3 regions of the Erwinia magellanica genome follow, and region 1 is predicted to be linked to each of the others. Evidence: predicted binding sites of a transcription regulator. Region 1 holds the regulator's gene; each other region holds the start of a gene.
What was found. The regulator LexA, encoded in region 1, represses DNA repair genes until DNA is damaged. The targets are predictions, from matches to a motif close to TNCTGTATGTACATACAGNA.
Positions count from the first base shown of each region.

Region 2: AAH450_RS03935 (metal-dependent hydrolase) is a predicted target of LexA. The motif match lies at 1,447-1,466, and genes of this name have one in related genera.
Region 3: AAH450_RS06465 (YebG family protein) is a predicted target of LexA. The motif match lies at 1,551-1,570, and genes of this name have one in related genera.

Region 1 is NZ_JBCHVC010000003.1:534,831-538,095, reverse strand. It holds gene plsB (glycerol-3-phosphate 1-O-acyltransferase PlsB) at 1-755, opposite strand, end outside; gene AAH450_RS14235 (diacylglycerol kinase) at 884-1,243, shown strand; gene lexA (transcriptional repressor LexA) at 1,360-1,968, shown strand; gene dinF (MATE family efflux transporter DinF) at 2,071-3,265, shown strand, end outside.
Region 2 is NZ_JBCHVC010000001.1:858,507-861,771, forward strand. It holds gene AAH450_RS03930 (L-cystine transporter) at 1-677, opposite strand, end outside; gene AAH450_RS03935 (metal-dependent hydrolase) at 838-1,428, opposite strand; gene hxpB (hexitol phosphatase HxpB) at 1,607-2,275, opposite strand; gene AAH450_RS03945 (YniB family protein) at 2,447-2,986, shown strand; gene AAH450_RS03950 (fructosamine kinase family protein) at 3,008-3,265, opposite strand, start outside.
Region 3 is NZ_JBCHVC010000001.1:1,412,924-1,416,188, reverse strand. It holds gene AAH450_RS06475 (bifunctional 4-hydroxy-2-oxoglutarate aldolase/2-dehydro-3-deoxy-phosphogluconate aldolase) at 1-12, shown strand, start outside; gene purT (formate-dependent phosphoribosylglycinamide formyltransferase) at 269-1,447, opposite strand; gene AAH450_RS06465 (YebG family protein) at 1,587-1,985, shown strand; gene AAH450_RS06460 (sugar phosphate isomerase/epimerase family protein) at 2,143-2,970, opposite strand; gene AAH450_RS06455 (tellurite resistance TerB family protein) at 3,200-3,265, shown strand, end outside.

The sequences.
Region 1 (3,265 bases):
AGCTCAATGGCATTCTGCTGGGCTTTCTCGTGGGAGATTTTCTTGCTGCGCGCCTCATCCTCTACGGCTTTGGCAATGGCTTTCGACTGCAACAGCTTGTTGAAAAGGTCCTGACGGACGGGCAGACGGGGACCCACCGCAGCCAGACGCTGGCGGGCAAAGTGCATTCTCGCCACTCTTGCCAGCTTCTGCGCAATGCTTTTATCCGTACCGTGTTCGGTAGCCATGCGGCGAAGCGACACCATAGGCGAAAAACGCACAAAGCTGTCGCGGCCTAACCAGAGCACGGCAAAGAATTTCTGTACACCATTCAGCACGCGCAGATGGGGTTGATCGTCACCCTGCACTTCGCGGCCAGGTGCCCGACCAAACATCACCGAGACCGGCACCATCTGCACATCCAGCAAAGGATTGCTGCGGTGGAGATCCAGGTACTCATGGAAGAGTTTCACCGACTCCACGTTTGGCACGAAATAGGGGAAAACACGCGGCCCGTCATGGATAAAGACGTGACGAGGCAGTACCGTTCCGTCGATTTCAAGCGGCTCCAGCGGATCGGGGAGATCCTGTTTGCGGCACTGTTCACGCAGCGCCAGCAGATCGGCCTTTGAATCATAGGGCAGCACATACATAATAGGGCGCGATGTGTCGAGCGACAGCTCAGTGACCGGCTCGGCAGGAATCGCTTTACTCTTTACCAGAAATTTAACCGGTAAATTCAATAGTTTATAATATAAATTACGCCAACCTGACATAGACAACATGAAGCCTCTTGTTAGCAAAGCGCCGCAAGCATACCAGAAAGCGCCAGTGAGATCTGTGGTGTTGCAAATTGTGCGCCACCCAGACATTGACGTTAATCATCACAAAGGGTTCCCTCATTATGGCAAATAACGTCACCGGACTGACCCGCATTATAAAAGCCGCTGGCTACTCGTGGAAAGGAATACGCGCTGCCTGGCAAAACGAGGCGGCTTTTCGGCAGGAGGCGGTGGCTGCCGTTATTGCCACCCTCGTCGCCTGCTGGCTCGACGTGGATGCCATTACGCGAGTGCTGCTGATAGGGTCTGTGGTGCTGGTCATCATCGTAGAGATCCTCAATAGTGCGCTGGAGGCGGTGGTGGACCGTATTGGCAGTGAATTCCATCCGTTGTCTGGCCGCGCGAAGGACATGGGCTCTGCTGCTGTGCTGCTGACGATATTACTCGCTATTTTTGTGTGGGTAATGCTGTTAATGGGTTAATTACGGGATGTTTTCCCGTTTTTAGCGAACCGCCGCTATTTAAGCAGGTTTAGGTTTTCAATGCGCAAATACCTGTATATACTCACAGTCGACTGTATAAACAACCAGGGGGCGGGATGAAAGCACTAACGGCAAGGCAGCAGCAGGTTTATGACCTGATACGCGACCACATTAACCAGACCGGCATGCCACCGACGCGGGCGGAAATTGCTGCGCAGCTCGGCTTCCGTTCCCCTAATGCGGCTGAAGAGCACCTCAAAGCGCTGGCGCGTAAAGGCGTGATTGAAATTGTCTCTGGCGCATCACGCGGTATCCGCCTGATGATGGAAGATGAGACAGGGTTGCCGCTGATAGGGCGCGTTGCTGCCGGGGAGCCTTTACTGGCAGAGCAGCATATTGAAGGGCATTTCAAGGTGGATCCGGGCCTGTTTAAACCCGGTGCCGATTTCCTGCTGCGCGTCAGCGGGATGTCGATGAAAGACATCGGTATTATGGATGGCGACCTGCTTGCCGTGCATAAAACTCAGGATGTCCGTAACGGCCAGGTAGTGGTGGCGCGTATTGATGATGAGGTCACGGTAAAACGCCTTAAAAAACAGGGAAATATTGTGCATTTACTCCCTGAAAACAGCGATTTCCAACCGATCGTTGTCGACCTGCGTCAGCAGACGCTGTCGATTGAAGGGCTGGCCGTGGGCGTGATCCGCAACGGTAACTGGCTCTAACGATCGGGGCCGGGCGCACCCTCAGAGCGGTGCGTCATTGGTATCGCGGCACCGGCCTGGTGCCGCGATAGTGCTTATTAGCCAGTCGCACAGTGGATGATAATGCGATTATTTTCCCCCTCGGATAAACATCTCTGGCGGCTGGCGCTGCCAATGATCCTGTCAAATATCACCGTGCCGCTACTGGGGCTGGTGGATACGGCGGTCGTTGGCCATCTGGATAAGCCTGCCTATCTTGGTGGCGTAGCCGTTGGCACCACGGCCACCAGCTTTCTCTTTATGCTGCTGCTGTTTTTACGCATGAGTACTACCGGCCTCACGGCACAAGCTTTTGGCGCCGGAGATAAACCTGCTCTGGCTCGTGCGCTGATGCAACCCCTCCTGATAGCCGTGGCCGCTGGCCTGCTGTTTGTTCTCCTGAAATCTCCCTTAACGCATCTTGCGCTTTCCCTTGTTGGGGGCGACAAAGAGGTGCTGCATCAGGCCGCCCTGTTTATGAATATTCGCTGGCTCAGCGCACCCGCCACGCTGGCGAATCTGGTGCTGCTTGGCTGGCTGCTGGGCGTTCAGTATGCGCGAGCGCCGGTGATCCTGCTGGTGGTGGGGAACGTGGTGAATATCGCGCTGGATCTCTGGTTGGTGATTGGCCTGAAATGGGGCGTGCAGGGTGCCGCTGCCGCGACGGCCATAGCGGAATATGTCACCATGATTATCGGTTTAGTGATGGTGTGGCGCGTGCTGAAGCTGCGCGGTATTTCGCTGCCGGTGTTAAAAACGGCCTGGCGGGGCAACATCGGGCGGCTGTTGCGTCTCAATCGCGACATTATGCTGCGCTCCCTGCTGCTGCAACTCTGCTTCGCCTCACTGACGGTTCTGGGGGCGCGGCTGGGGGGCGAAGTTGTCGCCGTCAATGCGGTGCTGCTTATGTTCCTGACATTTACGGCCTATGCGCTGGATGGCTTTGCCTATGCCGTTGAAGCCTGCTCTGGCGAGGCCTTTGGGGCCAAAAACGCAGAGAAGTTGCTCTCCGTCTGGCGCGCCGCCTGTCGTCAGGCAGGGCTTGTGGCGCTGGCTTTTTCCCTGATTTATGGTCTTACAGGGCCGCAGATAGTCGCCTTGCTGACCTCCATTCCGTCCCTGCAACAGCAGGCCGACAGTTACCTGTTCTGGCAGATCGTGCTGCCCCTCTGCGGAGTCTGGTGCTATCTGCTTGATGGTATGTTTATCGGTGCAACGCGAGCCAGCGAAATGCGTAATGGTATGGTGATTGCGGCTGCGGGGTATGGCCTGACGCTGT
Region 2 (3,265 bases), on a different contig from region 1:
ACCCAGGCCTGCAACACATCAATCGCTGCCAGCACGCGTTCGCCTTTCGGCTTGTCATCACGCAGCAGGTGGAGCGCGGCCACGCCCAGGAAAGCGGCAAAAATTACCACGCTGATGATTGACGTCGGGTTTGCGCCCGTCAGATCGGCAAACGGATTTTTCGGCACGAAGGAGAGCAGCAGCTGCGGCGTGGAGAGGTCTGCGACTTTGCCCACATAGTTATTTTGCAGCGCGGCAAGCCGTGCGGTCTCCTGAACGCCCTGCACCAGACCGGTGGCGTTAAGGCCAAACAGCCAGGTAACGAAAACGCCTACCAGCGCGGAGATGGCGGTGGTAAACAGCAGCACGCCGATGGTCAGTACGCTGATCTTACCCAGCGAAGAAGCATTATGCAGGCGGGCAACAGCGCTCAGGATAGAGGCGAAGACCAGCGGCATAACGATCATCTGCAACAGCTGCACGTAACCATTGCCGACGATATTGATCCAGCTGATGGACTCTTTCAGCACCGGGCTTTCTGAGCCATAAATCGTATGCAGGGCCAGACCAAACAGTACGCCGACTACCAGCCCAAGCAGGACCTTTTTCGACAGGCTCCAGTGGGCGGCACCGCATTTAGCCAGGATAACTAACAGGGCAACAAAGGCCACCAGGTTAGCAATTAATGGAAGGTTCATTCCCAGTACTCCAGTGAGGACGACGTAATCCCTACGTCTGTAAACGGATAATTTTCAGCGCGCACCAGGTGCGTCCAGTGGAGGAATGGTAACAGTTCAGGCTGAAGCTGCTATATATCCAAAAGGAATGGTTTATAACAATTCGGTTTAAATTGAGGGTTTAATGCGCACTTTGCATCTTTATCAGGCGGTTCATGCTGGTTTCTACAGAATTAATCACTTCCGTAGTCCAGCCAGACGCACCAAAAGGGAGCGAACCGGCAGGAAACCACATGGCAAAACCTACTAAAGCAAAACACAAGACTCGCTCCAGCTGGTTACCTTTTTGGCTTCTGAGCAAGGGCAGGCGAAAACGCCAGCGGCAGGGCCAGAGCAGAGGCACGCCAGCGGGGGTGAGCATATCGGCCGCAATGTGGCTCAGATAGCCAAGTACCAGGCTCTGAAACACATCCGCCGGGATCACCCACTCTTTTGGCACCTTCAGATGAAACAGCGCCACGCCGCCCAATACCGCAAGCAGGCTGTGGGTAAAACCACGGTGACCAAACAGGCGGGCGATGGGTTGCGAGATCCAGCGAAAGCGCTGCCCCAGCGTGGATTTGGGATGATCGATATCGGGTAACAGGCAGGTCAGCAGCGTGGCAGGCACAATATGCCACCAGTCGCCACTACCCAGTTCTGGCGTCAGCTCAGCACGTTTGGCGAAAATGGCACTGGCGATGGCAAATATTACATGGCCTTCGGCCGTCATAGGGATACCTGGCTACAGAACTGTCGATGCATCCAGTATAGGGGATATATACAGTAGAAGAAATATGTGACGCTGTAACGAAAGATTAATTTTTTAACGTTTCAGGCCATTTTTACCGCAATCACCTTAATTTTGGCAACATGGCGCAGAGACCGGGCGTTGCCCGGCCTGAACAACACTATCCATGCAGATGGGCAGAGGTAAGCTCCGTCAGGGAATTCAGCTTCACATTAGCCAGAGACCAGCGGGGATCGTCCGCATACTCCTTCGCCGGGATAACCACAGAACGCATCCGTGCCGCTTTCGTGGCAATCATCCCGTTCAGGGAATCTTCCAGCGTCACGCAGTTAAGCGGATCAACCCCAAGACGTGCTGCGGCATCAAGATAGACCTGCGGGTGGGGTTTGCTGTAAGGCAACGCCTCGGCGGAAGCGAGCACATCAAAATAGCTGCGCAGCTCAAACAGCTCAAGTACGCGCTCAAGCATGTGCAACGGAGAGGCTGAAGCAAGCCCGATTTTTAATCCTTCCGCTCGGCACAGTTTCAGGGCCTGCTCCACGCCCGGCAGCAACGGACGACGCTCTTCGACCAGGGTCATAGCGCGGGTAATGATGCGCTGGGTGACCTCCTCCTGCGAAGGGCCGTTCCAGGGTAAGGTTTCATGCCACATCCTTACCACCTGATCGATACGCAGGCCCAGAGTATCCGGCAGCTCGCTGCGTCGGGTGAGGTCGATGTTTAAGGTTGAAAACACATCCATCTCTGCCTGATCCCACAGCGGTTCAGAATCTATCAGCAGACCATCCATATCAAAAATAGCGGCAAGCACTGGGCGTGAATAAGACATATTGCGGCTCCATTAACTAATTTGACTTACCTTAGCATGAACTCTTAAATGACAACATCCGGGGTTGAGAGGCATCTTTCCCGCCTTTTCGCACGACAGCGCAACTTTTTTCAGGCACATTTCCTCCCCTGAAGGTAAACTTACCACCTTAAACCATAGTCAGGAGAAAGCATGACTTATCAACAAGCTGGACGGGTCGCCATCCTCAAGCGAGTCGCTGGCTGGATTATTTTTATTCCGGCGCTGATTTCCACACTGATATCGCTGATGACCTTTCTGGAAAAGAGCCGCGAGAAGCGCGAGGGGATCAATGCGGTTATGCAGGATTTCTCGCATGTGATGATCGATATGATCCGCTTTAATACCCGCTTCCTGGATATGTTCTGGAATAACTCACCGCAGCCCGATTTCAACCACGGCAGCAATGTTACCTTCTGGATTATTTACATCCTGATTTTTGTCGGGCTGGCCCTTCAGGCTTCCGGGGCAAGAATGTGGCGGCAGTCGCGACATCTGCGTGAAGGAATTGAAGATCAGCTGATTCTGGAGAATGCAAAAGGGCCGGAGGGACGTTCGCGCCAGCAGCTGGAAGAGCGAATTGTGGTGCCGCGCCACACCATCTTCCTGCAATTTTTCCCGCTCTATGTCTTACCTGTGTTGATTGCCGTGGCGGGCTATTTTGTTCTGAAGCTGCTGGGCTTTATCTACTGACAGAACGGCCTGAGAGCGCTGTCAGGCCGGACGGGCGTGCAGTTCATCCTCATCCAGCAGCGCACCAACAGCCTGCTGTGCTTCGCCAAGCCAGTAACCGCCAAAGACGTTAGCCCGGTTGAGCAAATAGTAAAGTTGGTAAACGGGCTGGCGCAGCAGGTAATCCTCCGGCAAAGGCCAGACGGACTCATAGCCCTCAATAATCTCCAGAGGCAGATCTTCATACCAGCCGAGCATGGCTAAATCGCACTCTCTGTCCCCCCAGTAGCAGGCTGGGTC
Region 3 (3,265 bases), on a different contig from region 1:
GGCGCACGTTAAATCCGGTTGATGTTGCCGGTGAAGGGGCGCTGAGCCAGGCCCCGGGAAATAAACCTGCGAAGAACTGGGGCGGATAAAACGGTTTAAAGCAGGCGCGAACGCTAAGAAGAGATCAGGCGTCCCGTTACTGGCTGGCGTCCCGAACAGGCTCGGCAGAGACCGAAAGAAAAGAGAGCGTGACGGGTGAAGCCCGTTCCGGGCCTCTCCGGTACGCTCTCTTTTGCATAACTGGCTGAATGCAGCTGGCGCGCCAGCGTCAGCCGCTGACTTTCACCCCGGCGGCACAGGCAATAGCGCGCTGAACGGCATCCTCAATGTTTTCACCTGTTGCCAGCGCCACGCCCAAACGGCGTTTGCCGCGGATCTCTGGTTTGCCAAACAGGCGAACCTGCAAACCGGCACCCAGCACGCTGCCTACATTGCTGAATTGCACGTTGTCGCTTTCCAGCTCCGGCAAAATAACGGCAGAAGCGGCAGGGCCGTACTGGCGGATACCGCCAATCGGCAAGCCCAGGAAAGCGCGAACGTGCAGGGCGAACTCGGAGAGATCCTGGGAAATCAGCGTGACCATACCGGTATCGTGCGGGCGGGGGGAGACTTCGCTAAATACCACCTCATCACCACAGACAAACAGCTCAACGCCAAACAGGCCATAACCTCCCAGCGCTTTGACTACCTGCTCTGCGATCTGCTCTGCGCGTTGCCGGGCAAGTTCGCTCATCTGCTGCGGCTGCCAGGATTCACGATAATCGCCATCTTCCTGACGATGTCCCACAGGCGCGCAAAAATGTATGCCGTCTGTGGCGCTGATAGTCAGCAGGGTGATTTCAAAATCAAACTTCACCACGCCCTCAACAATGACCCGGCCAGCTCCGGCACGACCCCCTTGCTGCGCATATTCCCAGGCGGCATCAAGCTGGGAGGCTTCACGGATAAAGCTTTGCCCTTTGCCGGAAGAACTCATTACTGGCTTAACGATACAGGGGAAACCAATCTCCTCCGCAGCCTGAGTAAAGGCTTCATGGCTGTCGGCAAAACGGTAGCTGGAAGTTGGTAGCGCCAGCTCTTCCGCTGCCAGACGTCGGATACCTTCACGGTTCATGGTCAGACGCGCCGCACGTGCTGTCGGTACGACATTCTGGCCCGCTTTTTCCAGCTCAATCAGCATATCGGTGGCGATGGCCTCTATCTCCGGCACGATATAATCCGGGCGTTCCAGCGCCACCAGGGCTTTCAGCGCTTCACCGTCAAGCATATTGATGACATGGCTACGGTGAGCAACGTGCATGGCGGGGGCATCGGCGTAGCGGTCAACCGCAATCACTTCAACGCCCAGACGCTGACATTCCAGCGCCACTTCTTTGCCCAGTTCCCCAGACCCTAACAGCATTACACGCGTTGCGGCGGGGCGCAGCGCAGTACCAAGAGTGGTCATAATCTTCTTACCTGATTGGATGGAAAAAACGCGCGCAGTATAAACGAAAACGATTGCGTACACATCTGCTTTCCAGGCTTGAGCAAAATTTACCAGGCTGTTATACTGTATAAAAATACAGTTAAACGAGGTGTGCACTATGGCTGTTGAAATCAAATATGTTGTCGTCAGAAAAGGTGAGGAAAAGATGACATTCGCCAGTAAAAAAGAAGCCGACGCGTACGATAAAATGCTCGATATGGCTGAAGCATTTTCAGACTGGCTGAGTGCATCACCGCTGACCATGGAAGAAGATCAGCGTGAAGCGCTGGGAATGTTCCTGGCAGAAAATAAAGAGGCCGTTCAGCATATTCTTCGTACCAGCAAAATGCCGGAAGCGGATGATTCTGCAAGTGTTGAAGGCGCAGCTAAAGCGAAAACAGTGTCGGATGCACAGCAAGCAGCGGAAGATGAAGAGCACGGCGAAGAGGATGCTGAAACCGCTTCCGCTAAGCCTGCTAAAAACCGCGCAGCGGTACGCGGCGTCAAAGCGGCCTGAGTTCCCAGCGGGTCGGTTACTGTTTCTTGCGCGCGGGCCTGAAAGCCTGCGCGTCTTTCTGTGTAATACTTCCCGCTGTAAGCCTTCACCACTTCACCACTTCAAAACTTCACCACGTCACAACTTTACCACGTCACTACTTCGCCACTTCAACTGCTCAACTCGTTGCGGCGCACACTCTTTTCAGCGCGTGGAGCGCTTCTCCTGCCACGTCCACAGGCGGCTGCTGATGGTAGAGATCGTTAAATACTTCCAGTCCTAAAGGCCCCTGATAGCCCTGCGTGTGTAACGCGTTTAACAGCGTATAGAGGGGAAAGTTACCCTGTCCGGGTAATAAGCGCTGATGACGGGCAATATCCACAAGCTGATCCTGAGAAGGAAGCGTGGCGAGATCGGAAAGCTGTACCAGAAAGATTTTCTCCACTGGGATCCCGGCAAGATCAGCTACAGTGCGGTTGCGCACAAATATATGGAAAGCATCCACCACCAGACCAAGATTGGGTTCATCTATCTTCTGCACCAGCTGCCAGGCGGCTGGTAGAGTATTGATGTGCGTACTCCAGGCCATCGCCTCAAACGCGATTCTCACACCCCTTTTTCCTGCCTCCCTGCTCAGCCAGCGTAAATCCTCCTCTTCCCGTCCGGCAACAGAGTCCGGATCGGTCGATGCTGGCGCCAGTAACGTGCTGGCCCCTAAAAGTACCGCCGTATCCAGCATTTGCAGCGCTTCCTTGCGCCTGGCATCACGCCGGTTATCTGGCGCGCCCGTAAAATCCAGCAGCACCTGATAATCTGTCAGGCCTGTTTGCTGATTGTCGAGCAGCGCAGCCAGGTTTCTGGCATCGCCAGCATGTGCCTCCACATCCTGACGCCACAGTTCGATCTGATCAAACCCCGCCTGTGCCGCAGCCATCACTTTTTGCTGGGGTGTGCCGCCAAGCAGAACCGTATTAATAAATAGTGGGTTGTTGATAAATCTGGCCATAATAATTCCCTTCAGTTGTGCAAGTGCTTACTGCTGGAAGAGTCTTTACGCTCCCGCTTAAAAAAATGCAGCAAGGACTGAAAAAGCTCAGTCAGAAGGTAAGTATAGCGGCCAGAGAGCCGTTATCAGACCAGTGTGAAAGTTAAGGTTTTCCAGGCTTTTCTTCGCTTTACGCTTCTTGACACCTTCCCCTCTATGCTGGTTTTTTCATTTCAGAGCGGGAAAGGTTATGAGTAACTGGCTGCAACAAATTCAGACCGTATTAGGAAGCAGTAAATCAGGCGGCGGTGAAGGC